3 regions of the Methylobacterium sp. GXF4 genome follow, and region 2 is predicted to be linked to each of the others. Evidence: predicted binding sites of a transcription regulator. Region 2 holds the regulator's gene; each other region holds the start of a gene.
What was found. Region 2 encodes LexA, which represses DNA repair genes until DNA is damaged. Its sites were predicted from a motif close to TGTTCNNNNTGTGTTCNG; they were not measured.
Positions count from the first base shown of each region.

Region 1: a site for LexA is predicted at 5,990-6,007, ahead of WYO_RS04420 (PA0069 family radical SAM protein). Genes of this name have one in related genera too.
Region 3: a site for LexA is predicted at 4,001-4,018, ahead of recA (recombinase RecA). Genes of this name have one in related genera too.

Region 1 is NZ_AKFK01000045.1:60,035-70,305, forward strand. Features, by position in the region: gene WYO_RS04410 (membrane-bound PQQ-dependent dehydrogenase, glucose/quinate/shikimate family) at 1-2,083, opposite strand, end outside; gene WYO_RS04415 (methyl-accepting chemotaxis protein) at 2,367-4,499, opposite strand; gene WYO_RS04420 (PA0069 family radical SAM protein) at 4,851-5,966, opposite strand; gene WYO_RS04425 (hypothetical protein) at 6,131-6,649, shown strand; gene WYO_RS04430 (amino acid permease) at 6,788-8,242, shown strand; gene moaB (molybdenum cofactor biosynthesis protein B) at 8,232-8,789, opposite strand; gene WYO_RS04440 (aspartate/glutamate racemase family protein) at 9,656-10,271, shown strand, end outside.
Region 2 is NZ_AKFK01000050.1:50,156-60,426, forward strand. Features, by position in the region: gene WYO_RS07050 (cytochrome P460 family protein) at 769-1,287, opposite strand; gene WYO_RS07055 (histidine kinase dimerization/phosphoacceptor domain -containing protein) at 1,802-2,923, shown strand; gene WYO_RS07060 (response regulator) at 2,920-3,369, shown strand; gene WYO_RS07065 (hypothetical protein) at 3,414-3,881, shown strand; gene WYO_RS07070 (Uma2 family endonuclease) at 4,005-4,565, shown strand; gene fae (formaldehyde-activating enzyme) at 4,566-5,105, opposite strand; gene WYO_RS07080 (divalent metal cation transporter) at 5,171-6,415, opposite strand; gene WYO_RS07085 (hypothetical protein) at 6,500-6,712, shown strand; gene WYO_RS07090 (hypothetical protein) at 6,736-7,191, opposite strand; gene WYO_RS07095 (biliverdin-producing heme oxygenase) at 7,281-7,835, opposite strand; gene lexA (transcriptional repressor LexA) at 8,176-8,895, shown strand; gene WYO_RS07105 (ComEC/Rec2 family competence protein) at 8,889-10,271, opposite strand, start outside.
Region 3 is NZ_AKFK01000111.1:582-10,852, reverse strand. Features, by position in the region: gene flhB (flagellar biosynthesis protein FlhB) at 1-998, shown strand, start outside; gene WYO_RS28360 (PAS domain-containing sensor histidine kinase) at 1,190-3,916, shown strand; gene recA (recombinase RecA) at 4,080-5,171, shown strand; gene rpsQ (30S ribosomal protein S17) at 5,521-5,787, opposite strand; gene rpmC (50S ribosomal protein L29) at 5,809-6,024, opposite strand; gene rplP (50S ribosomal protein L16) at 6,037-6,450, opposite strand; gene rpsC (30S ribosomal protein S3) at 6,462-7,208, opposite strand; gene rplV (50S ribosomal protein L22) at 7,219-7,605, opposite strand; gene rpsS (30S ribosomal protein S19) at 7,607-7,885, opposite strand; gene rplB (50S ribosomal protein L2) at 7,891-8,727, opposite strand; gene WYO_RS28315 (50S ribosomal protein L23) at 8,753-9,049, opposite strand; gene rplD (50S ribosomal protein L4) at 9,046-9,666, opposite strand; gene rplC (50S ribosomal protein L3) at 9,666-10,271, opposite strand, start outside.

The DNA.
Region 1 (10,271 bases), on a different contig from region 2:
TGCCGATCGGGATCGGCAGGTGCATCTTGATCCCCAGCGGCCCGGTATCCTCGACCGTGCCGAGCGGGACCTGCCAGGCGATGCGGCGCGCCCTCAGGTCGATGGCGGTCAGCGTGCCGAAGGGCGGCTTCTGGCACGGCACGTTCAGCGCCGACACGAAGCGGTTGCGCAGGGAGACGTAGGGCGTGCCGCGCATCGACGACAACCCCATCTCGGTGCCGGCGGCCTTGCCGGTCTCGACCTGTTCCCTCGGGATCAGCCGGTTCCACAGGCCGAGCCGCATGTCGTTCACGATCAGGTAGTCCCGGGTCATGTCGATCGCGGTGCTGCCCCAGTTCATGCCGCCGAGCGAGCCCGGCATCTGGAGCGCGGTGTCGAAGCCCGGCGGGGTGAAGGTCCCCTCGTGGCGCATGGTCTTGAACTGGATCCGGCACAGGAGCTGGTCGAACGGCGTCGCCCCCCACATGTCGGCTTCCGTCAGGGTCTCGGTGCCGATCGACGGCATGTCCGAATAGGGTTGCGTCGGCGCGTAATGCTCGCCCGGCACATTGCCCTGCGGCACCGGCCGCTCGGTGATCGGCGCGATCGGCGCCCCCGTGGCGCGGTTCAGCAGGAAGATCTGGCCGTGCTTGGTGGCGGCGATCAGCCCCGGCACGGTGCCGCCGTTGCCGTCGGGCAGGTCGTAGAGCGCCGGCTGGGCCGGCACGTCGAAGTCCCACAGGTCCTTGTGTACGAGCTGGACGTGCCAGCGCGGCCGCCCGGTCGCCGCATCCAGCGCGAAGATCGACGAGTTGGTGGCGTCGTCCTGCGCGGTGCGGTGGCCGCCGAAGAAGTCGGGCGTCGCGTTGCCGGTGGGCGCGTAGATCAGGCCCAGGGCCGAATCATACGCCATGCTGGTCCAGACGTTGGGCGTGCCGCGCGTATAGGTCTCGCCCGGCGGCGGCAGGCGGGTGGTCGCCGGGTTGCCCGGGTCCCAGGCCCAGCGCAGCTCGCCGCTGGCGACGTCGTAGGCCCGGACCACGCCGCCGGGCTCCCCGGTCTCGATATTGTCGGCGACCCGGCCGCCCACCACCACGAGATCGCCGGCGATCAGCGGCGCCGCGGTCTGCGTGTAGAAGCCGGATTTGACCTCGCCCATGTCGGTCTTGAGATCGACCGTGCCGCCCGCGCCGAAATCGGTGCAGGGCTGGCCGGTGGCGGCGTCGAGGGCGATCAGGCGCGCGTCGATCGTGGCGAGCAGCAGGCGGCGGGGGCAGACCTTTCCACCCTCCGCGGCGCCCGCATCGTGATAGCCGAGCCCGCGGCATCGCTGCCATTGCGGGGCGCTCGCCTTCGGATCGTGGCGCCAGCGCTGCGCGCCGGTATCGGCGTCGAGCGCGATGACGATGTCGTTGGGCGTGCAGACATAGACGGTGTCGCCGATCTGGAGCGGCGTGGTCTGGTCCTCGGCGCCGAAGCCGTTGCTCACGGCGATGTCCCCGGTGCGGAAAGTCCAGGCCGGCTGGAGCTGGGCGACGTTGGCGGCGTCGATCTGGGTCAGCCCGGCGAAGCGTGTGCCGGCATTGGTGTTGCCCCAGGCCGCCCAATCGACCTGCGGTCCCGCCTGGGTCGCCGGATGCACCGCCGCAACCTCGGTCGCGGCAATGATCGGCACCGGCTGGAACGCCCGCAGCGTGGTCGCCACCAGGGCGAGTGCCACAGCGGCGGCGAGGCCCAGGGAGGCCCGGCGCCACGCGACGCTGCCGGATCGATCGAGCAGCGGTGCGAGCAGGGCGACCACGCAGGCGAGCACCGCCAGGGCGAACAGCCGCGAGACCAGCGGCCAGAACGCGAACCCCACCTCCCAGACCGCCCAGGCCCCGGTGAGGACGAACGCCGCCCCGTAGAGCAGCGCGCCTTCGCGCCGGCGCTGGGCGACCAGGATGCCGGAGACGAGCATCGCGGCGCCCATGACCACGAAATACCAGCTGCCGCCGAGCCACGCCAAGTATGCCCCGCCGGCCAACAGGGCCAAACCCATCAAAGCGACGACCGATCCAAGCAGGATCGACACCAAATCGGCCAATGCCCTGGGTCGGCTCATCGAACAACCTCAACCGTGCGAGATGAGCGTCTGTTTATCTCGGATCGTGCAACCGTCAACGACGTTGTTCTACGCTTTTACCATGCATCATTTTGCAAGACGGCGATTATTTATTTCTCGACACGAACAAATCTGTGCCTTGAGCCGCGCGCCATTGCATGACGGACCGCGAAACAATCACCGGACCGCTTCGGCGCGGCGAACAGGCCGGCCGAATCTGGTCTCGTAACCTGTGCGTCGTCTCGGAAGGGTAGCCCCGACGCAGCGCGACGCCCGCCCGGATTCAGGCGGCCCGGACATTGGCGAGGAAGCGATCCACCTCGGCCGCGAGTTGCTCGGACTGGCGCGACAGCCCGGTGGCCGAGGCGAGGACCTGCTCGGCCGCCGCGCCGGTCTGCCCGGCGGCCTGGGCCACGCCGGCGATGTTGCCGGTGACCTCCTGCGTGCCCGCTGTCGCCTGGGTGACGTTGCGGACGATCTCCCGCGTGGCCGCGCCCTGTTGCTCCACCGCGGCCGCGATCGTCGTCGCAACGGCGTTGATCTCCCGGATCCGGCCGGTGATCGCGCCGATCGCTCCCACGGCCTCGCCGGTGACGCCCTGGATCCGGCCGATCTGGCTGGCGATCTCTTCGGTCGCCTTGGCGGTCTGGCCGGCAAGTTCCTTCACCTCCGCGGCCACCACGGCGAAGCCCCGTCCGGTCGCGCCGGCCCGCGCGGCCTCGATCGTGGCGTTGAGCGCCAGCAGGTTGGTCTGCGCCGCGATCGAGGCGATCAGCTGCACCACGTCGCCGACCCGGGCGGCGGCGGCGCTCAACTCGGACACGAGGGCGGCGGTCTGGTCGGACTCGCCGACCGCCCGTTGGGCCAGGGCCGTCGAGTCCTGCACCTGGCGGCCGATCTCCTCGACAGTGCTGCCGAGCTGCTCGGCGGCGCTCGCCACGGTGTTGACGTTGGAGGCGGATTGCTCGGCCGCCGCCGCGACCGTGCCGGACTGGCTGGCGGTCTGCTGGGCGCTCGCGGTCATCTGCCAGGCCGTGGCCTGCAACTCGGTCGCGGCCGACGAGACCTGGGTGACGATGCCGGCGACCGCGGCCTCGAAGGTCTCGGCCATCTGGCGCATGACGGCCCGGCGCTGCCCCTCGGCACTGCGGCGCGCCTCCTCCGCCTCGGCTTCGAGCTGCCGGGTCCGGAGCAGGTTGTCCTTGAACACCTGGACGGCGCCGGCCATGGCGCCGATCTCGTCTCGGCGCTCCCGGGCCGGAACCACGACGGAGGCGTCACCGTCGGCCAGGGCGCGCATCGCTCCGGTCATGCTGCGGATCGGCCGCAGCACCCGCCGGACCACGACCAGCGTGCCAAACCCGGTCAGCAGCAGAGCGGCGATCAGGAACAGGGCGGTCCGCAACAGCGCGGCACGCGCCTCCTCGGTCAGCGCCTGGGCCCGATCGACCAGCGCGTCGAGCGCGGCTGTGGCCAGGTCGGCGATCGTGTTCACTTCGGCGGTGTGCCGGATGCGCAGGTCGTCGATGGACAGGCCGGTCGGCCGGCCCTGCGAGAGCGCCTCCGTGGCGGCCCGGCGGCGCGCCTCGGCCTCGCCCTCGAAATTGTCAGCCTTCGCCTTGCGGAAGGCGGCCCGGACCGTGTCCGATGCCTCGTCGGCGGCGGCCGCGACGACGCCGGCCCAGGCGGCGGCCAGCCGACCGCGCTCCTCGGCCGCGGCGACGACATCCGCCTGCGACCACGGGGTGCCGGCGGCGACGGCGGCTTCGATCCGCACGACCACGCCGCCGATCAGGGCCCGCGACGCCCAGGCGGCGCGTTTCAGGTCGAGATAATGCGCGAGGCTCGCATCCCCGCGCGGGATGACGGCGTCGACCGCGTCGTTCGTCGCCAGGAAGGCGTCGAGCAGCGCCTGCGACGCCTCGGCGATGGCCGGCAGCGTGCCGGCGGGTCGCTGCGCCGCCGGAACCGCGAGGGCGGCATCGACCTGCGGGCGCAGCTTGAGCGTGGCCTCGTAGGCGCGCTGCAGCGGCTCGACCTTCGCCAGCACCGTGGGCGCATCCACCTCGCGGGCGAGCGTCGCGAGCTGGGCGAGACCGGTCGCGATGGTGGCGCGCTGGGCGGCGATCAGCGCCGCGTCCTTACCGGGAATCGGCTCGGCGGCCTTCAGGGCCTGGAGCGTGCGGCCCCGCTCCATGCGGATGGCCAGGAGATCCTTGAGTAGCGTCCGGCTCGCCTCGGTCAACGCCACCACGCGATGGCTCTGGTCCGCCTGGACCTGGGCGTCACGCAGGGTCGAGACCCCCGAGGCAATCAGCATGACGCTCATCGAGAACAGGGTCGCGCACAGGATCTTGCCGATCGTCAGGGTCGTGAGCTCGAAGCCGGCGAACGTGAAGGGTTGCCCACGAGACATCGGAAGCGGTTCCATCAAGATGAAAATGCGTTGCCGGATGATTTTTGATCCTGTTTTAGAAAAACTCTAAAGATCTATCAGCGGCATAATCTCTCTGGACCCGAATCACGACGTTTGCAACACGAATGTGTGACACTTTCCATTGGTAAATACTGCACCGCAGGAATTACTTTGCCCTGGAAATGCGTCCGCTATCCTACTTGAGACCGATGCCGGCTCGGCCATCATTGCGTGGCCCATCCGCTGAGATCTGATTCTCCCGGCCGACTCCGCGTCGGGAGCAGAGGCCGACTTTCGTGCGGCCGGTACCGCACCGGCAATCGCTCCCGCGGAACCCGGGCGAGCGTCCCGTCAGAACAGCGCGAGCTGCGCCCCTGGCTTGCGGAACGCTGCCTCGTTCAGGGCCATCCGCCCGAAGGCGAAGCCGAGCCGGCCGCCGGCGAGACGAACCCGCTGGCCGATCATCTCGGCATAGGCCCCCTCCCCGCGGAAGCGGTGGCCGAAGCGGGGATCGTTCTCGCGGCCGCCCCGGGCCTGGCTCAGCAGCGCGAAGGCCCGGGCCCGACGCTCGGGATAGTGCTCGGCGAACCAATCGGCCACGAGGTCGGCGACCTCGCCCGGCAGGCGCAGCAGGGCATGGCCGATACGGCTCGCGCCGTTCTCCCGGGCGCAAGTCAGGATCGCCTCGATCTCGTGGTCGGTCAGCCCCGGGATGATCGGCGAAACGTTGACCATCACGGGCACGCCGGCCTCGCTCAGGCGCCGCATCGCGGAGAGCCGCTTCTCTGGCCGCGGCGCCCGCGGGTCGAGCCGCCGGGCGAGGTGCGGATCCAGCGTCGGCAGCGAGACGGCCACCAGCACGAGGTTCTCGGCCGCCATCTCGGCCAGGATGTCGAGGTCGCGCAGCACGAGGTCGGACTTGGTGGTGATGCCGACGGGATGGCGGGCCTCCCGCAGCACTTCCAGCACGGCGCGGGTGATCCGGTGCTCCCGCTCCACCGGCTGGTAGGGATCGGTGGCGGTGCCGAGCGCGATCGTCGCCGGCCGGTAGCCCGGCGCGGCGATCTCCCGTGCCAGGACCCGGGCGGCGTCGGGCTTGGCGACGATCCGCGATTCGAAGTCGAGCCCCGGCGACAGACCGAGCCAGGCATGGGTCGGCCGCGCGTAGCAATAGATGCAGCCGTGCTCGCAGCCGCGATACGGGTTGACCGACCGGTCGAACGGGATGTCCGGCGAGGTGTTGCGGGCGATGATCCGCGCCGTGTGCTCAAGGGTGACCTGGGTGCGCAGGGGCGCGGGGGCATCCGCCTCCCAATCGCCGTCCTGGAAGACCTCGCGCGCGGCGGCGTCGTAGCGGCTCGTGGGGTTGGCGGTGGCGCCGCGCCCGCGCCGAGCCTCCGGAGGCCGCGCGCTCGGGCCGAGGCGCAGGGACGCCTCGGGGGTGGATCCGCTCGGACTCTCTGCCATGTCGCGCCGCCTCGTTCCCCGCCCGGAACATAGCGCGAACGCAGACGCGGCCAGCGCCTTAATTTCAGGCAATGCCGCCCGCGCGGCAACTTCGATGCCCGGCATCACCGTCGAGATGCGGCGCAGCGGTTTACCGCCGCGCAAAATCGTCTATGGGCGCGCTCATGCTCTCCGCCGTGACCTATCTGGCCGACCCGGCCGATCCGGACGCGATCGACCGTCTGGCCGACACGCTCAGCGTGCTCGTATCGGGCGTCGCCGGCGGCCTGATCGGCGACGCGGTGATCGTGACCGGCCGGGAGAGCGAGGCGGCCGCCGCCATCGCGGACGCCACCGGGGCGACCCTGGTGCTGCATCGTGGCGCGAGCCCCTATGCGGCCGGCGCCGCGGTGGCCCGGCGGGACTGGGTGCTGTGCCTGGAGGCCGGCGACGTCCCGGCGGAGGGCTGGATCCGCACCCTCGACCGCTTCGTCGGCACGGCCCGTCCGGAGACCGGGCTCGGCCGCCTGCACCGCCCGGCCGCGGGCTGGATTGCCGGTCTGGTCGGCCGCATCGAAGCCGTTCTCGGCGCCCGGCGGGCCCGGCCCGGCGACGTGGTGCGGCGGGACGCGCTGCGGGCCGGCGCGGTGTTCGCGCCGCGCCTCAAGGTCAGGCCGCTGATCGCCCGGATCGACCGGCCCTGATCGACAGAATGTCGCAGCTCGACTTGCCGTTATCCGCGCACGCGCCGCGAAATTCCCTGGTGCGATGGCAGAAAACTTGCTGAACTGGAGCTTATAGGCGAGCGCCGCACCCGTTGCGCCGTAGGGAAGGATGGGCCGATGGACTCCTCGGGCCTGATGGGGCGGAAGTCCGTCGACGACATCCTGGAGAGCGGCGAGGGCGAGCAGCAGCTCTCGAAGACGCTCGGGGCGCTCTCGATCACCGCGATGGGGATCGGGGCGATCATCGGCGCCGGCATCTTCGTGCTCACCGGCACCGCGGCGGCGCAGTATGCCGGGCCCGGCATCATGCTGTCCTTCGTGCTCGGCGGCATCGCCTGCGCGTTCGTCGGCCTCTGCTATTCCGAGATGGCGGCGCTGATCCCGGTGGCCGGGTCGAGCTACACCTATACCTACGCGACGCTGGGCGAGTTCTTCGCCTGGCTGATCGGCTGGGACCTGATCCTCGAATACGCCATGGGCGCCGCCACGGTGGCGGTGGGCTGGTCGGGCTACGTCACGAGCCTGCTGAAGGATGTCGGCATCGTGATCCCGCCTCGGTTCGCGCACGCGCCGGGCACGGCGATCGACGGCGGCGGCACCGCCCTGTTCAACCTGCCGGCCGTGGTGATCGTCGCGCTGATCACGATCCTGCTGATGCGCGGCACCAAGGAATCGGCGCGGTTCAACAACATCATGGTGGCGGTCAAGCTCACCGTGGTGGTCGCGTTCATCGCGCTGGGCTGGGGCCATGTCGACACGGCGCATTGGAGCCCGCTGATCCCGCCGAACGAGGGCACCTTCGGGCAGTACGGCTATAGCGGCATCCTGCGCGGCGCCGGCGTGGTGTTCTTCGCCTTCATCGGCTTCGACGCGGTTTCCACCGCCGCCCAGGAGGCGCGCAAACCGCAGAAGGACATGCCGATCGGCATCCTCGGCTCGCTCGCCGTCTGCACCATCCTGTACGTGCTCATGGCCGCCGTCCTGACCGGGCTGGTGCCGTACAAGGAGCTGAACGTTCCCGACCCGATCGCCAAGGGGGTCGATGCCATCGGCATCGGCTGGTTCGCGTTGCTGATCAAGCTGGGCGCGCTCACCGGCCTGACCACGGTGATCCTGGTCCTGCTCTACGGCCAGAGCCGGATCTTCTTCACCATGGCCAATGACGGGCTGCTGCCGAAGCTGTTCGCCCATGTCCACCCGACCTACCAGACGCCCTATCGCAGCCAGGCGCTGATCGGCGCCGCGGTCGCTCTCGTGGCGGCGCTGGTGCCGATTCACATCCTCGGCGAGATGGTCAGCATCGGCACCCTGGCCGCCTTCATCCTGGTCTGCGGCTCGGTGATCTACCTGCGCCGGACCGACCGGCACATGAAGCGGCCGTTCCGGGCCCCGGCCGTGCCGGTGGTGCCCATCCTCGGCATCCTGTTCTGCCTGCTGCTGATGGTCGGACTGCCCCTCGACACATGGCTGCGCCTGGTGATCTGGATGGCGATCGGGCTGGTCATCTACTTCTTCTACGGACGCAGGCACTCGGTGCTGCGCCGCAAGGAGGCCAACGCCGTCACGCCGTGATGCTGGCGCCGCGCCGCAGGTGCTCGTCGAGCCGCGGCATGATCTCGACGAAGTTGCAGGGGCGGTGCCGGTAATCGAGTTGCTGCGCCAGGATGCCGTCCCAGGCGTCCCGGCACGCCCCCGGCGAGCCCGGCAGCACGAACACGTACGTCGCCTGCGCGACCCCGGCCGTGGCCCGGGATTGCAGGGTCGAGGTGCCGATCTTGTCGTACGAGATCCGGTGGAACACCGCCGAGAAGCCGTCCATCCGCTTCTCGAACAGCGGCTCCAGCGCCTCGGGAGTCACGTCGCGGCCGGTGAATCCGGTGCCGCCCGTGGTGATCACCACGTCGACCGCCGGATCGCGCAGCCATGCCTCGACCTGCGCGCGGATCGCCGGGACCTCATCCGGCACGATGGCCCGGTCCGCGAGCCGATGACCTGCGTCGGTGAGGCGCTGGCTCAGGGTATCGCCCGAGCGGTCATCCGCCATGCGACGGGTGTCCGAGACGGTGAGCACCGCGATTCCCAGCGGGATGAAGCGGCGTGTATCGGGCTGATCGGCCATCGTGGGGTCTCCGGACTCGAGCCGGGATATGGGCCCCCGCCCCGCGCTTGTCGCCCCCTCGGCTGCGGGCTGCCGCATCGGCAATGGGGATCTGGGCGCCCCTCCCGGGGCCGATCCCTCGAGGCCTCCGTCGGGTGCGCCGAACCGTTGCGGCCTGTTCGCCCGCTGTCGTCTGCGCCGGCATCGCGCCTATGAACTCGAATTAGCCGGCAAGCGCTCCGGAACAATGCGTGAGCCTCACATGAAGTTATTTTTAGAATGAAACTATTTTCAGCAGATCCGATCAAAGAAGATCACTCACGAAATCGTGTGCCCTGTGAAAAGAGGAGACATCTCTTCATCAATACGGCGCAACCAATCCCACAAAACCGCAGCCGAGACTGCATCCGTCAGGCGCGCTCCATTCAAGCGGCATGCCGCGGCGCTACGCCAAGTCATCGCCCGAACAATATAATATTAGACACAGACAGCCACAAAATCTTTGATTTTTCCCGCGACTCAGACCACTCTCTGTAGGCGACGGCGTCCGGACGAGTCACCGCCCGGTGGAGACTGACATAGGTCAGTCTTCCGCGTGCCGACGACGAATCGAGATCGTATTCCGGCCTCGAACGAACGACACCCCTCATGGAGTTTCGCGCGCGAATCGTGTTCTGACCTTCGCCTGCCGCTCGAACATATCGAGCCTGGAACGATGCCGTTCCGGACACGGGTCTTTGCTCTATACGCCCCTGATACGCGCTCAGGAATTCGCAGGCTTCGCCACCGGACCGACACGGAACGGTCGATGCTCGCACAGGTTCCCGGGCCCGAATGTTTCATCTCGGCCGAACGAACATCCACGACGCCAAGCAGGAGGGCGCGAGATGACCACGACATCAAGACGATTGGGGGTCCTCGGCGGCCTGAGCCGGCGTTCGACGATCGAATGCCACCAGATGATCAACCGTCACGTCTTGAGTCTAACCAATAACCGTGCCGCTGCGGACCTCGTGACCTGGAGCCTCGACCCGGACACGATCATTCATCTGCTTTCGAAAGACGGCTGGCCGCTGATCGTCGATCAGATCAAGGAGGCCGCCGCGAACCTGCTTCTCGAAGGCGTCGATGCCCTGATGATCGCCAGCGACACGCTTCAATGCGCGCTTGCGGAGGAACCGATCCATTTCGGCGTGCCCGTGATCCCGGTTCACGACGCGCTGGCCGATGAGATCCAGCGCCTGTCCCTGAGAAAAGTCGGCCTCGTCGGTACCTCGGCGACCATGAGCGGGCAGTATTACCAGGATCTCAGACAGGGATCCTGCAATCTGGATGTGGTGCTTCCGAGCCAGAACCTCTGGGTCAATATCGACTATTCAGTCTGCAATCGCATCTACAACGGCGAGAGCACAGTGCTCGAAGTCGATACCTATCACCAGATCATGTCCCAGTTCGAGGCGCAGGGCGTTGACGGGATCATTGTCGCCTCGCCGGAAATCGCCC
Region 2 (10,271 bases):
GCTGACGTCTCCTGAAAATATTGCCGAACTGATCAGGTATCCTCCTTGCAGGCTTGAAAGCTGAGCAAATACAACCACAAGTCTGTACCACAGGAATTCGTTGTAGAACGCTGAAAAAAGAAGTTGTGAGAAAAGAATTACGATCGACACGAATATCACGGCGCTCACGCGCATGTACTTTCCTATCACACCGCCCGTAAGAGCAAACAAATCAGCCGCCAGCATAGATATTGACCCATATATGCAATCAATAAGCAGGCGGACTGCGAAGATTAACCTTCTTCAGCCGGGGCAACCACGAATTGTTGGTCCCTGTATAATTGGTTTTTGGCCAGGCAATATCAAGGTACAAATTGACGCATTTATGAATGGTTACTGCTATACCGATGATCTTGTTCAACTGGCAATTCGGCAATCCAAATTATAACGTGCATTATATTCCTTGTGAAAGCGATCAGACGCGCGATGATCGGGAAGTACCTGGGCGGCGCTCCGACCATCACCCGCTCGTCGCGCGCAGGCTTTCGGCTTTGATCCATCTCGCGCATGCTGAAGAGCACTGAGGCCTCCCACCGGCACGCCTCTGTCGGTCCCGTTCGAGGTCGGCTCCGGGGGAGAGCTTCACTGGGCCCGTTACCCGGAAGCCGATGGTCTGTTCTGAGCGCATTCCGCCCGTCCGGGGTGACGGTCCGAGGCGGACGCGGCTCCGGCATCGACACCGCCGGGTCTCGCGAGCCGCTCAGCCGGCTTCAACGCGGCCCCGCACCCTCAGGGCGTGTAGTGCGTGAAGACGAAATCGTCGCCCGCCGGGGCCCGGGCGTGGCAGGGCGCGCAGGTCCCCATCAGCGCTGCGCTGCGGTTGGCCTTGCCGCCCTCGAACTGTCCGTAGCCCCAGCCGCCGGTGTCGGCGTACCGCGTCGCGTCCTTGGCGCTGAGTTGCACGTTCGTGGGTGCGCCCGGGACGAAGGATTGAGCCTGGCCGAAGATCGCGTTGTTCTCCTCGGACGGCACATACGCGTAGGCCAGCCGCGCGATCACGGCGCCATCCGGGAACGGACGCGTCCCGTCCCGGAAGGCCTGCACGGCGATGTCGTTGCCGAGTACGGCACGGATGTCATTGAGGCTGCCGGCCTCGTGAGCCATGCTGATCAGCCGCCAATCGCGGTACCCGACAGGGAGCTTCACGCCGAAGATCGGGGAGCCGTCGTCATCGGCGCTTCCGGCGGCGGCTGGCAGCAGGGCGAGCGCGCACGCTGCCGCCCAGGACCACGAATGCCTGCGTTCCATCGCATATCTCCGTCAGATCGGTGCCGCCAACGTGTCCTTGCCTCGTGAACACTGCAACTTGGGATCGCGGCGGATGAGCGGCCTCGCACCAGCAGTCGCGCCGCCCGCGGACGGATTTCGGCGCAGCCGTTCGGTGGCGGACCGGCGGGCTCGGGGGTGGGGCGGTGCCCGCGTCCATGACTCCCAGCCGCCATCGCCCGGGGCGCGAACCGATGCGGGGCGTGTCTCGGAGGCCGGCGTGAGGCCGGGCGACACTTTGCCCGGCGGGTGCGGAAAAAGGCTCGAGCGGCGTCCCACGTGCCGGGTCTCTTTAGGCGATGACCCGGCGCCTCGAGGCGGGTGGGGACGATGACGCCGATCCGGGTGCGGCATCCTGTCGATGGGTTTTTCGCGTCAAACGGTACCGTCCCTGAACCCTTCGTGCGAATCGGCCGTTTAGGTCCCGGCCTGCGAGCGCGCAGGCCTCAGCCGATTGCCGGAGGTGACGAACGCCGGGCATGGAAGAGCAGGTTCGATGGAACAGCCCGACGCATGGCATCTGACGGACCGGCTCGACGCCGAGCACGGTAAGGGCGATCCGTTCGCCGCCGCAGTCCGCGCCACGCGGATGGCCATGATCGTCACCAATCCGCGCCTGCCCGACAACCCGATCGTCTTCGCCAACGACGCGTTCCTGCGGATGACGGGCTACGAGCGCGAGGACGTGCTCGGCCGCAATTGCCGCCTCCTCCAGGGTGAGAACACCGATCGCGGCGCCGTGGCGCTGATCCGCGAGGCCGTCACGGCGCAGCGGGACATCGCCATCGACCTGCTGAACTACCGCAAGGACGGGTCGTCGTTCTGGAACGCCCTGTATCTCAGCCCGGTCGCCAACGAGGCCGGCGAGGTGCTGTTCTTCTTCGCCTCGCAGCTCGACGTCACCGACCGCGTGGACGCCCATCTCCGGGTCCAGCAGGAGAAGGACCATTTCGAGGCCGAGGTCGCCCGCCGGACCCGCGACCTGACCGACGCCCTGGCGACGCAGACCATGCTGGTCCACGAGGTCGATCACCGGGTCAAGAACAACCTCCAGATGATCGCGGCCCTGCTCGCTATGCAGACCAAGGCGATCACCGATCCGGCGGCGCGCAGCGCCATGGAGGCGATGCTGACCCGCGTGGAGGCCCTCGGCACGGTCCACCGCCGGCTCTACCAGTCCAACAACGTCGAGCGCTTCGACGTCGCCGAGTTCGCCCGCGACCTCGCCACCGACCTCGTGCGCGGCTCGGGCCTCGACCGCATCCGCCTGCATCTGGACCTCGAGACCGTGGAGATCCCGGTCGCCAAGGCGCCGCCGGTGGCGCTGATGATGAACGAGCTGATCACCAACGCGCTCAAGCACGCCTTCCCGGGCGACCGCGCCGGCCGGCTGTCCGTGACGGTGGCGCCGGACGACCGCTATTTCAGCATCAAGATCGCCGACGACGGCGTCGGCATGCCCGTGCAGGTCATGGAGCAGCGCTCATTCGGCAAGCGGCTGATCGGCACCCTGTGCCGCCAGCTCAGTGCCAGCATCGCCTGGCAGGCGAACGACCCGGGCACGATCGTCAACGTCCGCCTGCCCCGCGAGATGGCTACCGGTCTGGAGGCCACATGAGCGAGCCGATGCGGATCCTCGTCGTCGAGGACGAGGCCCTGATCCTGATGCAGATCGAGATGATGCTGGAGGCGGCCGGCTATCGCGTCGTGGGCACTGCCATGACGGCCGGGGAGGCGATCGCCCTCATCCACGAGACCCGCCCGGAACTGGTGCTGATCGATCTGCGGCTCGGCGACGATTCCTCGGGCGTCGAGGTGGCCCATGCCGTGCGCGATATCGGCGGCATCACGGCGGCCTTCATGACCGCCAACGCCCGGGCGCTCTCGGACGATTTGGAGGGCGCCACGGCGGTGATCGCCAAGCCCTTCACCGGCTCGGTGCTGGAAGATTCCCTCGCTTATCTCGAGGATTGCGTCCGCTGCCCGCCCCCGGCCGAGCTGGTGCCGGTGGGGATGCGGGTCGCCCCGGCCCTGCTCAAGAGCTTCGCCCAGATGCGGGCCTGAACCCGGCCCTCGACAGGCCGGGCGCCGCGCGTAGAGTGCCGGCCATGCCAAACGTCGCCGTTCCGCGCCCGCTCCTCGCCCTCGTCCTCGCGGCCCTGGCCGGCCTGCCGGCCGCCGCCCGGGCGGAGCCCTGCGACGACCTCGCTCACCAGATCGCCGGGGCGATCGGCGGCAAGGTCGGGAAGCGGGCCGGGCCCAGCATCGACATCCGGCTCGCCGGCCCGATCAAGTTCGACGTGACCTGCCGGGCCGAGCCGATCGTGCAGGCGACCTCCGCCGAACCGAGCCCCTCGGCGGCCTTCTTCCGCGACCTGGCGGCGGCCTCCGAGATCCTGGTGGGCGAGCCGGCCGCGCGGGTCGAGCCGATCATCGCCGACGCGTACCGGACCGCCCTCTCGGAGCGGCGCAAGTCGTTCATCCAGCAGAACGGCTGGTCGGCCTCCTGCTACACCGACCCCGGCAGCAGCGCGATGCGCACCCTCTGCTCGGTGGGGCGGATCCCGCCGCGGTGACGCCGGCTTGACCGGTGCGCCGGCCGGTCCGATCCTGGCTGCGCCATCCTATACGGACTCGCCATGACAGCGTTCGCCACACGGCCGCGGCCGGCCGAGCCGCACGTCACGTTCCAGGATTTCGTGGCCTCCCGCCCCGACGAGGAAAAGTGGGAGCTGATCGAGGGCTGCTTCGTCATGCAGGCTCAGCCCAGCATCGACCACCAGATCATCAGCAGCAATCTGGACCGCCTGCTGAACGACGCCCTCGAGCGCACGGCGCCCGGTCGGATTGCCGTCCCGAATCCTGCGATCGATCTCAGCCCTACGATCCGAGGACATACCTACGTCCCCGACATCGCCATCATCGACTTGGCGGAGTTCGAGCCGGGCCAGAACGTCGTCGGCACACTCTACCTCGCCGTTGAAATCATCTCACCGAGCGACAGGCGCCGGTTATCGAGCCTCAATCGTCGAAAGATCGACGTGAAGCTCGCCGGCTACGAAGCCCTGCCGATGTGCGAGGCTTTGCTCCTCGTCGAGCAACGAGCCTTCGACGTCACCCTGTCGGAGCGGACCGGGTCCGGCTGGGTCCGTCGTCGGATGACGGATCCCGACGACCGGCTCGTCATCGCCTCAGCCGGGCTCGAGTGCCGGCTGGGCGATGTCTACGCCCGCACCACGCTGGCGCGGGCGCGACGCTGATCAATACTCGATCACGTCCTCGAGGGCGTAGTGCTTCACCGTCTTCCGGTTGGCGATCAGCTCGTCCACGGTCGGCTCGCCCTTGAGGGCGCGGGCGATGGCGAGCTTCGTCGCCTCGTAGTTGGTGCGGTAGAGGTCCTTGCGGTCGAGGTTGTCGTCCTCGGCGCAGCGCGGGTCGAGCCAGATCATGATGATCATGCACAGCTCGTCGAGCCCGTCCTTCGGCAGCACGCCCTCGATGATGCAATCCACGATCGCGTCGCCGGTGGCCGCCTGGACGACGCCGCCGAGCAGCTCGACATATTCGGCCGTGTGGATCGTCGCCTTGGTGGTCATCATCGTGGCCGGGCGCACCAGCTGGTTGAGGTCGCGCACCACGAACATCCGGGTATGGCCCTGGACCTGCCCCATCATCGACGCGAAGGCCTGGCCCACCGGCCCGCGCACCGAGCCGATCAGCACCTCGGGCATCGCGTCGGTGTACTGGCCCTCGGCCGCCAGCACGGTGGCCTCGCCCGTGCGGAACCAGATCTCTTGCATGTGTCGCGACTCCACTCTGTCAGCCCGCCCGGGGAGACATCATCGAGGCGGCGGCGTCAATCGGTTCAGAGCAGGCCGACCCCGTCGAGCACGCCGATCATGGCGAACGCCACGGTCAGGCCGGACACGCCGTAGACCACCCATTTGTAGGCGCCCCGCACCCGTCTGTCCTCCGGCAGGGCCCGGGTGGCGAGCAGGATCAGCAGGCCCAGCGCCAGCGGCAGCAGCAGCGCGTTCATCACCTCGACGGCGATGTTGAGCGCGACGAGATTCGTCACGAGCTGCACGGTGACCGCCCCCGCCACGACGACCAGGGCGAAGGTGCCGTAGAAGGCCGGCGCCTCGCGGGGCGATTGTTCGAGGGAATGCGGGCGGCCGGTGACGTCGCCGAAGCCCCAGGCGAGCGCCAGCGCGACGACGTTGAGGGCCACGAAGGCCGCGGCGACGATGCCGACCCCGAACACCACCTGCCCGAGCCAGGGGCCCAGCGCCGGCGTGAAGGCGCCCGCGAGGTCTCCGACCGTCTCGAGGCCGTTCTTGGTGCCCTGCCCGGCCTGGCCGATCGTGGCGGCGGCCGCGATCAGGATCGCACCCATCACGCATTGCGAGATCACGGCACCCACGAAGGTATCGAGCCGCGCAGTCCGGGCATGGTCCCAGCCGAGGCCTTTGTCGACGATCGCCGATTGCTGGTAGAAGATCATCCACGGCATGATCACCGCGCCGATATTGGCGGCGATCAGCACCCGGTAGGAGCTGTCGCCGAGAGGCATGTGGGCAAAGGAGGCGACGATGTCGCCCGGATTCGGCCGGGCCGCGATGGCGAGCCCGATGAACACGAGCTCGAACAGCCCGACCGCGATCGCCACGACCTCGACGCGCCGGTAGCTCCCGGTGAACACCAGCCCGAGAAGCAGGGCGGCGGGCAATCCGAGGCTGACGAGGCGCGGCACCCCGAACACGTCGCCGATGCCGGCCATGCCGGAGAACTCGGTGACGATCGCCCCGATCCCGGCGACCACGAGGCCGGCATACGAGATCCAGGCCCAGATCGGCCCGTAATGCGCGCGGATCAGCTCCCCATGGCCGCGGCCGGTTGCGGTCCCGAGGCGGACCGTGAGCTCCTGGACGATGTACAGGATCGGCACGAGCAGGATCTGCAGCAGCAACAGGGAGTAGCCCCAGCGGGCACCGCTCTGCGCCGCCGTGATGAGGCTGCCGACATCCGTATCGGCCAGCATCACGACGAGACCGGGGCCGGCGGTCTTGAGCAGGGTGGACAGGCGAGGCAGGGAAGCGGCGTGCGGCACCGGATCGGAACAGCGGCGGGCGCGGGCCGTTCCGGCGGGAGCCTGCGGCGTTTTTTCGGGTCTGCCAGGCAGGAAGGGGTTGTGATGACCAAGAGCACGGATCGCGGCGGCTGGAGCCTCCAGGCGAGTGCCGTCCCGGACGGGGTGCGGCTGGAACTCGCCCTCGCCGACCTCGGCGGCAGCCCGGTCACGGCGGCCATCGTGCTGGACCGGTCGGAAGCCCGCGCCTTCGCCCGCGCCCTGCTGGCGGCGGCCGGCGATGCCGCCGAGCGCACGTTTCCGAAGCCCGGAACCTGACCGGTCCTCGGGCCTCAAAAGAATTACTGCTGGTTCAGGCCCGGATTGCGGCCGGGCAGGCGCGGCACCACCGTGCCCCGCTTCTCGATCGGTCCGTCGCAGGCATAGGCGAACTCGCTCTTCTGCGGGTCGAACACCGTCTCGCCGGTGATCCGGCAATCTTCCCGCACGGTCTCGTCCAGATAGGCGCGGGCGGCGGTGCGGAACCGCTTCACCCGGCTTGCCGCCGGATCGGGATCGATCCGCACCTCGCTGAGATTGCAGCCGGCATATTCGCGCAGCGCGTTCGAGACGATCAGCATCCGGCGCAGCTGCCGGTTGTCGTAGACCTCGTAGGGCTCCTTGCAGCCGATCGTGACCACCTGCGGGGTGAGCGCGACGTAGTTCCGCGAGATGTACGAGAATCCGGTGGTGCAGCCGGCCAAGGCCAGGCCGACACTCACCCAGCCGATGGGCAGCAGAGCCGCGCGCCGTCGCATCCTCGTCATCCCAAGCCCAGTTCCAGCCCCGTGGCGCATTGAAACGGCCCCGCTTGACCAGTCAATGCGTTTGTCGCCCCGACCGGCGCTCAGCCCCCGAACGCATCCCCGACGAGCCGGTGCACGTACCGGAACGCCTCCGTGGCGCCGGCGGCGGCGCGGGCCTCGCCGTCGCCCGCGAGCGCGATCCGGTCGAGCGCGGTGGTGAATTGCCGCCAGTGCAGCCCGCGTCCGTCCGGATGCCCGGCGAGGTGGCGGGCGCCGTGGCCTTCCGAGAGGCCGAGCTTCCGGGCTTCCTTGATCAGGATGGCGGCGCCGAGATTCGAGCCCTCCGCGACGTAGAGCCAGCCGAGCCCGGCCACGGGATCGATCGCGTCCCCGTCCTCCGCGGCTGCGTCGGGGATCCGGCCGGTCACGTCGCGCAGATCCTGCGCGATCAGGGTGAGACGGCGCCTCCCGTCGAGATCGGGCAGGAAGAAGCCCAGCGCGCCGTCGCGATAGAGCGGATCGACCCGTGTATGGAATCGGTATTGGACCTGCAGGAACAGCGCGTACCGTTCGAGGCTCGCGAAGGGCTGTCCCGCCATGACCCGCCGGTCGAGCTGATCATGGGCCGCCGCCGTCGCGGACCGCAGGCGCTTCACGCGGCTGCCCGGTTCGACAATATCGGATGTTGAGACGTCCATTCGACCCATGTCTTGATGGGGCACGCGACCGTTCCAGACGGTCGAGTCCAATTCTATCCGGGTCGAGGTCGGGACCTCGCCGTCCGGCACGAACCTTCATAGCGTCCGGACCATCCGATGCGATTCAGGTCACCGTGAGGCCGAGGGGCAGAGTGCGCAGGCTTGCGCGACAGGGCGCCTCGGCCCATCAAGCTTGGCCGGATCAGGCTTGCGGAACACTTGCGGAACGTTTAACGTGTTCGTGATTTGTTTCCGAGGCCGCGTCGATGCGGTCCGCCAAGCCGCGAGTCCCCCGTCGATGCTCACGCGCAAGCAATTGGACCTCCTGCGTTTCATCCAGAGCCGCATGCAGGAATGCGGCGTCCCGCCCTCGTTCGACGAGATGAAGGACGCCCTCGATTTGAAGTCCAAGTCGGGCATCCACCGGCTGATCACGGCCCTGGAGGAGCGCGGCTTCCTGCGGCGCCTGCCGAATCGGGCGCGGGCCATCGAGGTGATCCGCATCCCCGAGAGCCTGTCGCAGGCCGCCGCGCCGCCGGCCGAGCCCCGCCGCTTCACCCCGAGCGTGGTCGAAGGTGGCAAGTCCAAGCTGCCGCCCCAGCCCGCGACCACCCGGATGATCGATGATGGCGGGCGCGCCATCTCGATTCCGGTGATGGGCCGGATCGCGGCCGGTACGCCGGTCTCGGCGATCCAGAACCAGAGCCACGCCATCACCATGTCGCCGGACTTCCTGGCCGGCGGCGAGCATTACGCCCTCGAAGTGCGCGGCGATTCGATGGTCGATGCCGGCATCCTCGACGGCGACCTCGTGGTGATCCGCAAGCAGGACACGGCCAATACCGGCGACATCATCGTGGCGCTGATCGACGACGAGGAGGCCACGCTGAAGCGTCTGCGTCGCCGCGGCTCCTCGATCGCCCTGGAGGCCGCCAACCCGGCCTACGAGACCCGCGTGCTCGGACCCGACCGGGTCCAGATCCAGGGCCGGCTCGTCAGCCTCGTCCGCCGCTACTGAAGCGGCTCGGTCGGCGCGTCGCCGGGCCCGGCTTCGGGACCGGCGGCGTCGGGCTCGGACGGGATCGGGGCGCCGGGAGCGGGCATTTCGGTCCGCTGCACTGGTGACGGCCCGGCATTGGGGGACGGTCGCCAGGGAACGGAGCGGCCCTCGTCGTGGGCATAGCGAACCGTGAATCCCGCGCGGTCGGCCCGAAGGGCGACGGCGCCGTGGGCGGCGAGCGCCCGGCGGTCGATCACCAGCGGCGCGTGGCAGGTCGGCGGCGCGGCGAGCCGGGTGATCAGCACCGCCGCCCGGGCGCAATCCTCCGCGAAGGCGCGCCGGTCGCGGACCAGGGCGATGGCGCGGCCATCCGGCAGGCGCGCGGTGCAGCCGAGACGGTCGCAGCGTCCGCTCTGCGCGACACCGCCGATGACCGCCTTGGCCGACCGGCCGTCGCCATCCGCCTTGAGCCACTGCTCCAGCACGAAGGCCGACGGGCTGCCCAGCGCCGCCAGGCGTCCATCGGTCCCGCGTACGGCCGCGCCGCCGCCCTGCCGATCGATATAGAGATCGAAGCGGTCCGGCATCGCGGCGAGTCCGAGCCCCAGTAGGGCGGGCGGCAGGGCGAGCCAGCGCAGCCGCGAGACCGGGAGCGTGGCCAGGAGCAGCCCCGCCGCCAGCAGCACCAGCGCGCCGGTGCCGAAAGCCGGCAGCACCAGGGTGGCCCGATCGAAGCCGGCGATCCATTCCGAGATCGCCAGCATGCCGCCCACCGCCTGCCCCATCAGCCACCAGACCGGCCGGTCGAGGGCGAAGGGATAGGCCAGGATCCCGATAACCGCCGCGGGCATCACCACCAGCGAGACGAGCGGCAGGGTCAGGGCGTTGCCGATCAGCCCGAACGGCTGGATCGTCTGGAAATGGTAGGTGGCGAATGGCGCGGTGGCGATCTGCGCCACGAGCGTCGTCGCCAGGGTGCCGGTCACGGCCGCGAGGCCGGAGCCGACGAGCCGCTCGATCCGCCCTGCCCCCGGCCGCCGGAACAGGCCGCCCTCGATCAGCCGCGCGCAGGCGATCAGCCCGGCCACCGCCCCGAACGACATCTGGAAGCTCGGCCCGAGAAGGCCCTCGGGCTCCCGTGCCAGGGCGATCAAAGCGGCGAGCGCCATGTTGCGCATCGACAAAGCCGGTCGATCGACCAGGATCGCGCCCAGCATGATCAGGGTCATGATCAGCGAGCGCTCGGCGGCGATGTCCCAGCCCGAGAAGGCGCAATAGGCGGTGACGCCCAGCATCGCGAACCCGGCGGCGATCTTCTTGATCGGCCAGACCAGGGCGCAGAACGGGATGAGAGCCAGGGCCGCCCGCACCAGCCAGAACACCACGCCGGCGGC
Region 3 (10,271 bases), on a different contig from region 2:
AGCGCGGCGACGTCGCGACGAGTGCCGAGATCAACACCTTCGCGATCCTCGGCGCCTTCACGCTGGCCCTGGTGATCGCGGCCCCCAGCATCGCCCAGAGCCTGACCCAGGGCCTCAAGGCCTACCTCGCCAACGCCCACACCCTGCCGGACGACGCCACCGCCATGAAGCAGGCGGCGACCCGCGGCCTCTGGCTGTGGCTGCAGGCCGTGGCGGTGCCGGTCGGGATGGCGGCGGCGGCCGGCCTCGCCGCCGGGCTGCTCCAGCACCCGCTGGTGCTCACCACCGAAACCCTGATGCCGAAATTCGACCGCATCTCGCCGATGGCCGGGGTCAAGCGGCTCATGGGGATCGAGGCCCTGTTCCAGTTCGGCAAGGGTCTCGCCAAGATCGGCGCGGTCGGCATCGTCGGTGCCGTGCTGCTCTGGAACGACCGCGACCGGCTCGAGGTGTTCGCCCGGCTCGACCCGGCCGGGAGCCTGTCGGCGATCCTCTCCCTCAGCCTCCGGCTGCTCGCCGGCATGCTGTGCATGCACCTCGCCATCACGCTCGGCGACGCATTCTACGCGCGCTTCCGCTGGCGCAAGCGCCACCGCATGTCGAAGGAGGAGATGAAGCAGGAGATGAAGGAGGCGGACGGCAACCCGGAGGTCAAGGGCCGCATGAAGCAGCTCCGCATGGCCCGGGTGAAGAAGCGGATGATGGCCGCCGTCCCGACCGCCACCGTGGTGGTGACCAACCCGACCCACTACGCGGTGGCCCTGCGCTACGAGGCCGGCATGGCCGCGCCGATCTGCGTCGCCAAGGGCGTCGACGCCCTGGCCCTGCGCATCCGCACCGTGGCGGCCGAGCACGGCGTCGCGGTGATCGAGAACCCGCCGCTCGCCCGCGCCCTGCACGCCACCGTGGAGATCGACCGCGAGATCCCGGCCGAGCATTACCGGGCGGTGGCGGAAGTCATCGGCTTCGTCCTGCGCCTGCGCCGGCGGGCGGCGTAACAGCAAGGGCTGGTATTCAGCGCGCCGATCGCATGACACAGCGCGGAAAAGCCACGCTTCCTCCACCTTTTTTTGCGAGGCTGCACCACGGCTTGGCGCGACACGACCGACGCGACGAGAGTGGTGCCGTGCTGCCCGAGCCCTGCTATGGCCGGCGGGCCTAACCGGGTGAATGTTCTGGAATGATGCCGATGGCCGACGTCACTGGACCTCCGGCGCCCGCGACGGGCACGCAGATCTCGGGTTCTCACGGGAACGGCGCGATCGACCGCTCGGAGCAGCCGGGCCGGGTCGGGCTGCTGCTCGTGCTCGCGGGTCTGCTGGTCGGGGCCGCCATCGGCCTGTCCTTCGTGGCCAACGAGCAGGCCCAGTCGCTGATCGTCTGGCTGCTCGCCCTACTGGCGATGGCCGGCGTGTTCTTCCTGTTCGCGCTCGCCATCGGAGCGCTCCAGCTCAGCGGCACCGCCACTCGGGACGACATCACCAAGGGCATCGTCGACGCCTCGCCGGACGGGGCGCTGGTGGTGGAGGATGGCGGGAGGCTGATCTACGCCAACGAGGCCTATCTGCGGGTGGCCGGCGGCGACGCCTTCTCGAACCTCGTGCCGGTGGAGCGCATCCTGGTCGGCTCGCCGGAGGTCTCGGAGGCGGTCTACCGCCTGTCGCAGGCCTCGCGCGACGGCCGGGCGCACACCGAAGAGATCCGGATGTCGCCGCCGCTCGGGCCGCAGGCGCATGAGCGCGGCTTCGGCTGGTACCGGGTCTCGGTGCGCCCGCTGGCGCGCCCGCGCCGGGCTGCCTCGCTCTGGACCGTGGCCGACATCACCGCCGAGCGCGAGCGCCAGGAAAACGTCTTCCAGGAGCTCCAGCACGCGATCGACTATCTCGACCACGCCCCGGCGGGGTTCCTGTCGATCGATCCGGCCGGCGCGATCGTCTACATGAACGCGACGCTGGCGGCCTGGCTCGGCTACGACCTGGCGAGCGTCGGCCCCGGCGGCCCGCACCTCACCGAGATCGCCCCGGAGGCCGACGTCCTGGTCCGCACCGCGGGCCTGCCCGGCGAGGTCCGCACCGACCGGTTCGACCTCGACCTGCGCCGCCGCAACGGCCACACCCTGCCGGTGCGGCTCTACCACCGGGTCGCCTTCGGCAAGGACGGCAAGCCCGGCTCCTCGCGGACCTTCGTGATCAACCGCTCGGCCGGGGCCGAGACCGACGAGCCGCAGCGCGCCGCCGAGGTGCGGCTCGCCCGCTTCCTCAACAATTCGCCGATCGCCATCGCGACCCTCGACCGGTCCGGCCGGATCGCCCGGGCCAACACCTCGTTCACCCGGCTGTTCGGCACGGTGCCGCGCCAGGCCGACGAGGGCGGCCCCGAGGGGGAGGGCAATCAGGGCGCCGAGCCCAACGTCGCCGACTCGGTGGTCGACCGCGCCTCCCTGGAGGCCGGCCTCGCCCGGGCGGCGAGCGGCCTGTCCGACCCGGAGCCGATCGAGGTCCAGCTCAGCGGTCCGGGCGGGCGCTCGGCGCGGCTCTGGCTCAGCCCGGCCGACAGCAGCGACGCCACCCACCAGGCCGACGAGGCCGAGCGCGTGATCCTGTACGCCCTCGACACCACGGCGCAGCGCCAGCTGGAGCAGCAGGTCGCCCAGGCGCAGAAGATGAACGCGGTCGGCCAGCTCGCCGGCGGCATCGCGCACGACTTCAACAACGTGCTGCAGGCGATCATCGGCTACTCGGACCTGCTGCTGGCGAGCCACCGGCCGACCGATCCGGCCTTCCAGGACATCATGCAGATCAAGCAGAACGCCAACCGGGCGGCGGGCCTCGTCCGCCAGCTCCTGGCGTTCTCCCGCCGCCAGACCCTGCGCCCGGAGGTGATGAATGTCGGGGAGGGGCTCTCGGAGCTGACCCTGCTGCTCAAGCGGCTGCTGGGCGAGCGCGTCGCCCTAGAGCTGAAGCACGGCCGCGACGTCTGGCCGGTCAAGGCCGACGTCAACCAGTTCGAGCAGGTGATCGTGAACCTCGCGGTCAATGCCCGCGACGCGATGCCGGACGGCGGCAAGCTGATGATCCGCACCGAGAACGTGACCGATCCGGGCCCGGCCGCGACCGTGGACGGGCGGGGCGGGGCGCCCGCGGGCGACCACGTGCTGATCGAAGTGCGCGACACTGGCCAGGGCATCCCGCCCGAGCTGATGGAGAAGATCTTCGAGCCGTTCTTCACCACCAAGGAGATCGGCAAGGGCACGGGCCTCGGGCTCTCGACGGTGTTCGGCATCGTCAAGCAATCCGGCGGCACCATCGACGTGCAGTCGAAGATCGGGGAGGGGACCGCCTTCCGCATCTACCTGCCGCGGCACGTGCCCGTGGCGGAGCCCGAGGAGGCCGCCCCCGCGATCCAGGCCCTGCCGCGGGCCGACCTGCCGGCGCCCGGCCAGGCGCCGGCCAAGCCCACCGGAACCGGCGAGGCCGCCGAACGGGCCGCCAAGACGAAGGCTCCGGAGAAGCCGGCCCCGCGCAAGCCCGCGGCCGACCATACCGGGCAGGGGACGATCCTGCTGGTCGAGGACGAGGATCCCGTCCGGGCGGTCAACAGCCGGGCGCTCTCGGCCCGGGGCTACACGGTGCTGGAGGCCGCCTCAGGCCTGGAGGCCCTGGCGATCGTGCGCGAGGGCAGCCAGCCGATCGACCTCGTCGTCTCCGATGTCGTGATGCCGGAGATGGACGGCCCGACCCTCCTGCGCGAGGTGCGCAAGCACCAGCCGGACCTGAAGGTGATCTTCGTCTCCGGCTACGCCGAGGACGCGTTCCGCAAGAACCTGCCCGAGGGCGAGGCCTTCAACTTCCTGCCCAAGCCCTTCAGCCTGAAACAGCTGGTCGAGACCGTGAAGAAGACCATGGCGGCCGACTGACGCCGCGACCGCGACCGACCCGGTGGAGAACCTGCGCGCCGCCCCCTCGGGGCAGCGTTCTCGTATCCCGCACCCTTGCCGAAATAGAACAAAACAGGTACATAGGCGCAGTGTTGCCGCGCGTTGTGAATGGCGCGCAACCCCTTCATAAGGAGCCCGCCAGATGGCCCAGCCTGCATTGAAAGTGGTCGACATGCCCCCGGTGGACAAGGACAAGTCCAAGGCGATCGACGCCGCCCTGTCCCAGATCGAGCGCGCCTTCGGCAAGGGCTCGATCATGCGTCTGGGCAAGAACGACAAGGTGCAGGAGGTCGAGACGATCTCCACCGGCTCGCTCGGCCTCGACATCGCCCTCGGCGTCGGCGGCCTGCCCCGCGGCCGGGTCGTGGAGATCTACGGCCCCGAATCCTCCGGCAAGACGACGCTGGCGCTGCACACCATCGCCGAGGCCCAGAAGAAGGGCGGCGTCTGCGCCTTCGTGGATGCCGAGCACGCGCTCGATCCGGTCTATGCCCGCAAGCTCGGCGTCAATCTCGACGACCTGCTGATCTCGCAGCCCGATACCGGCGAGCAGGCCCTGGAGATCACCGACACGCTGGTGCGCTCCGGCGCCATCGACGTGCTGGTGGTCGATTCGGTCGCCGCGCTGACCCCGCGGGCCGAGATCGAGGGCGAGATGGGCGAGAGCCAGCCCGGCCTCCAGGCCCGCCTGATGAGCCAGGCCCTGCGCAAGCTCACCGGTTCGATCTCGCGCTCGAACTGCATGGTGATCTTCATCAACCAGATCCGGATGAAGATCGGCGTGATGTACGGCAGCCCGGAGACCACCACGGGTGGCAACGCGCTGAAGTTCTACGCCTCGGTGCGCCTCGACATCCGCCGCATCTCGACCCTGAAGGATCGGGACGAGGCGATCGGCAACCAGGTCCGCGTCAAGGTCGTGAAGAACAAGGTCGCGCCGCCGTTCAAGCAGGTCGAGTTCGACATCATGTTCGGCGAGGGCGTGTCGAAGGTGGGCGAGCTGATCGATCTCGGCGTGAAGGCCGGCATCGTCGAGAAGTCCGGCGCCTGGTTCTCCTACAACAGCCAGCGCCTCGGTCAGGGCCGCGAGAACTCGAAGGGCTTCCTGCGGGACAACCCCGAGATCGCCGGCAAGATCGAAGCCTCGATCCGCCAGAATTCCGGCCTTGTGGCCGAGAAGATCCTGGAGAACGCCAAGCCGACCGACGACGAGCTCGACGAGGGCGAGGCCTGAGAGCTTCGGCCCATCGCAAGCCTCCAAAGGGCGTCATGCCCTTTGGAGGCTTCGGGACAGCGTCCTGATCCGTCGGGGAAACCCAGCAGCAGGGCCTGCCTCGAACCCGCAGAAGCCACGGACGCGTCGGGCTGAATCCAACCCGACGCGTCCGCTTTACGACCGACCTCAGAAACGACAACGCCCGGCACGAATCCGGCCCCGTGAGGGTCGAACTTCGTCCGGGCGTTCGTCGTTCTGGAGGTCCCAAAGGTCGGGACGGCACCGTCAACAGTGCATCAGCCCAATCTCAAGACATCCAGCCCCGTTGAGGCGGACGCGGAAACCCGCAGCCGCCGTTTCCCGTGTATCAGGCGGCTTCGCCGGTCTCGGCGACCGCGGCAGCCTGGTCCTCGACCAGCTTCCAGGTCTTGGTCTTCGAGAAGGGACGGCACTCCTCGATGAACACCGTCTGCCCGACCTTGGCGACATTCGCCTCGTCGTGGGCATGGTAGTTCTTCGAGCGGCGCACGGTCTTCTTCATCACCGGGTGGGTGAAGCGACGCTCCACCTTCACCACGATGGTCTTCTCGCCCTTGTCGCTGACGACGGTGCCCTGCAGGACGCGCTTCGGCATGGTGTTCTCCTAAGCCCTTCGTCAGCTCTTGGACGCCTGCAGCGTCTTCGAAGGCTGCAGGGTGCGGACGCGGGCGATGTCGCGGCGGACCTCACGGACGCGCGCGACGTTCTCGAGCTGGCCGGTGGCCCCCTGGAAGCGCAGGTTGAACTGCTCCTTCTTGAGGTTCAGCAACTCGTCACTGAGCTGATCCGGCGACAACGCCTTCAGATCAGACACTCTCTGGGTCGACTTCACGATAGCCTCCGTTCAGTCGGCGATGCGTTGGACGACCCGCGTGCGGATCGGGAGCTTGGCGGCGCCGAGGCGCAGGGCCTCCTTGGCGATGTCTTCGGCAACGCCGTCGACCTCGAACATGATCCGGCCGGGATGGACGCGAGCGGCCCAGTAATCCGGGGCGCCCTTACCGGAGCCCATGCGGACTTCGGTCGGCTTCGAGGAGACCGGAACGTCCGGGAACACCCGGATCCAGACGCGGCCCTGGCGCTTCATCTCGCGGGTGATCGCGCGGCGGGCCGCCTCGATCTGCCGGGCGGTGACGCGCTCGGGCTCCACCGCCTTCAGGCCGAACTGGCCGAAGTTCAGCTCGAAGCCGCCCTTGGCCGCACCGTGGATGCGGCCCTTGAACTGCTTACGGAAGCGAGTCTTTTTCGGTTGCAGCATGGCTTCCTACCTTACGCGTGCTCGCGCTCGCGGCGTCCGCGCTCGCGGCCGCCCTCGCCATCGCGCTCACGGCGTCCGCCGGAGCGGCCGCCCTCTTCCTGGGCCTTCTTGTCCTGGGCCATCGGGTCGTGCTCAAGAATCTCGCCCTTGAACACCCACACCTTGATGCCGCAGGTGCCGTAGGTCGTGAACGCCGTGGCGGTGCCGTAATCCACGTCCGCACGTAGCGTGTGCAGCGGAACCCGGCCCTCACGATACCATTCCTGACGGGCGATCTCGGCGCCGCCGAGACGGCCCGAGCAGTTGATGCGGATGCCCTCGGCGCCGAGACGCATCGCCGACTGCACGGCGCGCTTCATAGCGCGACGGAAGGCGACGCGGCGCTCGAGCTGCTGCGCGATCGAGTCGGCCACCAGGGTGGCGTCAATCTCGGGCTTGCGCACCTCGACGATGTTGATCGTAACGTCGGCCTTGGTCATCGTGCCGACGAGCTTGCGCAGCTTCTCGATATCCGCGCCCTTCTTGCCGATCACCACGCCCGGACGACCCGAGTGGATGGTGACGCGGCACTTCCGGTGCGGACGCTCGATGACGATCTTCGAGACGGCGGCCTGCTTCAGCTGCTTCATGAGGGCGGCGCGGATCGCGACGTCCTCGTGCATCAGCTTGGCGTACTCGCCTTTGCCGGCGAACCAGCGGGAGTCCCAGGTCCGGTTGATACCGAGACGGAGACCGATCGGATTGACTTTCTGGCCCATGAGATCCTCCTTAAGCCGCTTCGGCCTGGCGGACTTCACGAACCACGATGGTGAGGTTCGAGAAGGGCTTCAGGATACGGGCGCCGCGACCGCGGGCGCGGGCGTGGAAGCGCTTGAGCACGAGGGCCTTGCCCACGAACGCCTGAGACACGACGAGGTCGTCGACGTCCAGGTCGTGGTTGTTCTCGGCATTGGCGATCGCGCTCTCGAGGCACTTCTTGACCTCGGTCGAGATGCGCTTGCGCGAGAACTCCAGATCGGCCAACGCGGTGTCGACCTTCTTGCCGCGGATCATCTGCGCCACGAGGTTCAGCTTCTGCGGGCTCACGCGCAGCATGCGCGCGACCGCCTTGGCCTCGTTCTCGGGGAGCGCGCGGGGGGTGGCTTGCTTGCCCATCTCAGCGCCTCTTCGCCTTCTTGTCGGCCGCGTGCCCGTGGAAGGTGCGGGTCGGCGAGAACTCGCCGAACTTGTGCCCCACCATCTCCTCGGAGACGTAGACCGGGATGTGCTTCTGCCCGTTGTGCACACCGAAGGTGAGCCCGACGAACTGCGGGAGAATCGTGGAGCGGCGGCTCCAGATCTTGATGACCTCTGAGCGCGAGGAGCCCCGCGCCGCTTCGGCCTTCTTGAAGAGGTAGCCGTCGACGAACGGCCCCTTCCAGAGAGAGCGTGCCATAGCGATTACTTCTTGCGGTTGTGGCGGCTGGACAGGATGAACACGTCGGTCCGCTTGTTGGACCGGGTCTTCTTCCCCTTGGTGGGCACGCCCCACGGCGTGACCGGGTTGCGGCCGCCCGAGGTACGGCCCTCGCCGCCGCCGTGCGGGTGATCCACCGGGTTCATGGCCACGCCGCGGTTGTGCGGGCGCTTGCCGAGCCACCGGTTGCGCCCGGCCTTGCCGAGCGAGATGTTCATGTGGTCGGGGTTCGAGACCGCGCCGACGGTCGCGAAGCACTGACCGTGCACGAGGCGCTGCTCGCCCGAGTTCAGGCGCAGCGTCACGTAGCCCTGGTCGCGCCCGACGATCTGGGCGTAGTTCCCGGCCGAGCGGGCGATCGCGCCGCCCTTGCCGATCTTCAGCTCGACGTTGTGGACGATCGTGCCCACCGGCATCGAGCCGACCGGACCGGCATTGCCCGGCTTGATGTCGACGTTCTCGCCGGTCACCACCTTGTCGCCCGGCTGCAGGCGCTGCGGAGCCAGGATGTAGCTCTGCTTCCCGTCGGGGAAGTTGATCAGGGCGATGAACGCGGTGCGGTTCGGATCGTACTCGATCCGCTCGACCGTCGCGGCGACACCCGGCTGCTCGCGGCGCTTGAAGTCCACGTTGCGCAGGACGCGCTTGTGGCCACCGCCGCGGAAGCGGACCGTGATGCGACCCAGGTTGTTACGGCCGCCGGAGGAGCTCTTGCCCTCCGTCAGCGCCTTCACCGGCTTGCCCTTGTAGAGCTCACGGCGGTCGACGAGCACGAGCTGGCGCAGGCTCGGCGTGACCGGTTTGAATGTCTTCAAGGCCATCGGCTTGGATCCCTAAAACCCGTCCTCAGAGCCCGGTCGTGACGTCGATCGTGTGGCCCTCGGCCAGGGTCACGATCGCCTTCTTCACGTCGGAGCGCTGTCCGCGGAGACCGCGGAAAATCTTCTTCTTGCCCTTGGTCACGAGGGTGTTCACCGCCGTGACCTTCACGTCGAACAGCTTCTCGACCGCCTCCTTGATCTGAGGCTTGGTCGCCTTGGGGCCGACCCGGAAGACGACCTTGTTCTGCTCGGTCAGGTTCGTCGCCTTCTCGGTGATGACCGGGGAGACGATGATGTCGTAGTGGCGCGGATCGGCACTCATTTGAAACGCTCCTCCAGCGCGTCGACGGCGGCCTTGGTCAGGACGAGCGTGTTACGGCGCAGGATGTCGTAGACGTTGATGCCCTGCACGGGAAGCACGTCGATCTGCGGGATGGCACGCGCGGCGCGGCCGAAATTCACGTCGACCTCGGCACCGCCGATGATCAGCGCGTTGGAGAGGCCCATCTTGCCGAAGCGCTCGATGAGACCCTTGGTCTTGTGATCCTCGATCTTGATGTCGTCGACGACGATCAGGGTCGAGGCCTTGGCCTTGGCCGACAGGGCGTGGCGCAGGGCCAGCGCACGGACCTTCTTGGGAAGGTCGTGGCTGTGGTCGCGCACGACCGGGCCGAAGGCACGTCCGCCGCCCCGGAACTGCGGGGCCGAGGCCGCGCCGTGACGGGCGTTGCCGGTGCCCTTCTGCTTGTAGAGCTTCTTGCGGGTCCGGTTCACGTCCGAGCGGTTCTGCACGGCGTGGGTGCCGGCGCGCCGCTTGGCGAGCTGCCAGCGGACCATACGCTGCAGGAGATCGGCCCGCGGCTCGAGGCCGAAGATCGTCTCGTTCAGCTCGACCGAGCCGGCACCGGCGCCGTCGAGGGTGGTGACATCGAGCTTCATCACACGGTCTCCTCAGACGCGGCGGCTTCGGGGGCCGAGGTCGAAGCGCCGTTCTCACGGAACTTGCCCGGCAGCGGAACGTCGGCGGGGAGCTTGCGCTTGACCGCATCGCGGATCTGGATCCAGCCGCCGGCGACGCCCGGCACCGCGCCCTCGACCAGGATCAGGCCGCGCTCGGGATCGGTGCGCACGACGCGCAGGTTCTGGGTGGTGACCCGCTCGACACCGAGGTGACCCGGCATCTTCTTGTTCTTGAAGGTCTTGCCCGGGTCCTGACGGCCGCCGGTCGAACCGATCGAACGGTGCGAGATCGACACGCCGTGGGTGGCGCGCAGACCGCCGAAGTTCCAGCGCTTGATACCGCCGGCGAAGCCCTTACCCGTGGTCGTGCCCGTCACGTCGACGAACTGGCCCGGGATGAAGTGGTCCGCGGTGATCTCGGCGCCGACCGGGATCAGCGCGTCCTCGGACACGCGGAACTCGGCGAGCTTCTTCTTCGGCTCGACCTTGGCGATCGCGAAGCGGCCGCGCTCGGCAGCCGACACGTTCTTCACCTTGGCCTTGCCGACGCCGACCTGGAGGGCGACGTAGCCATTCTTCTCAAC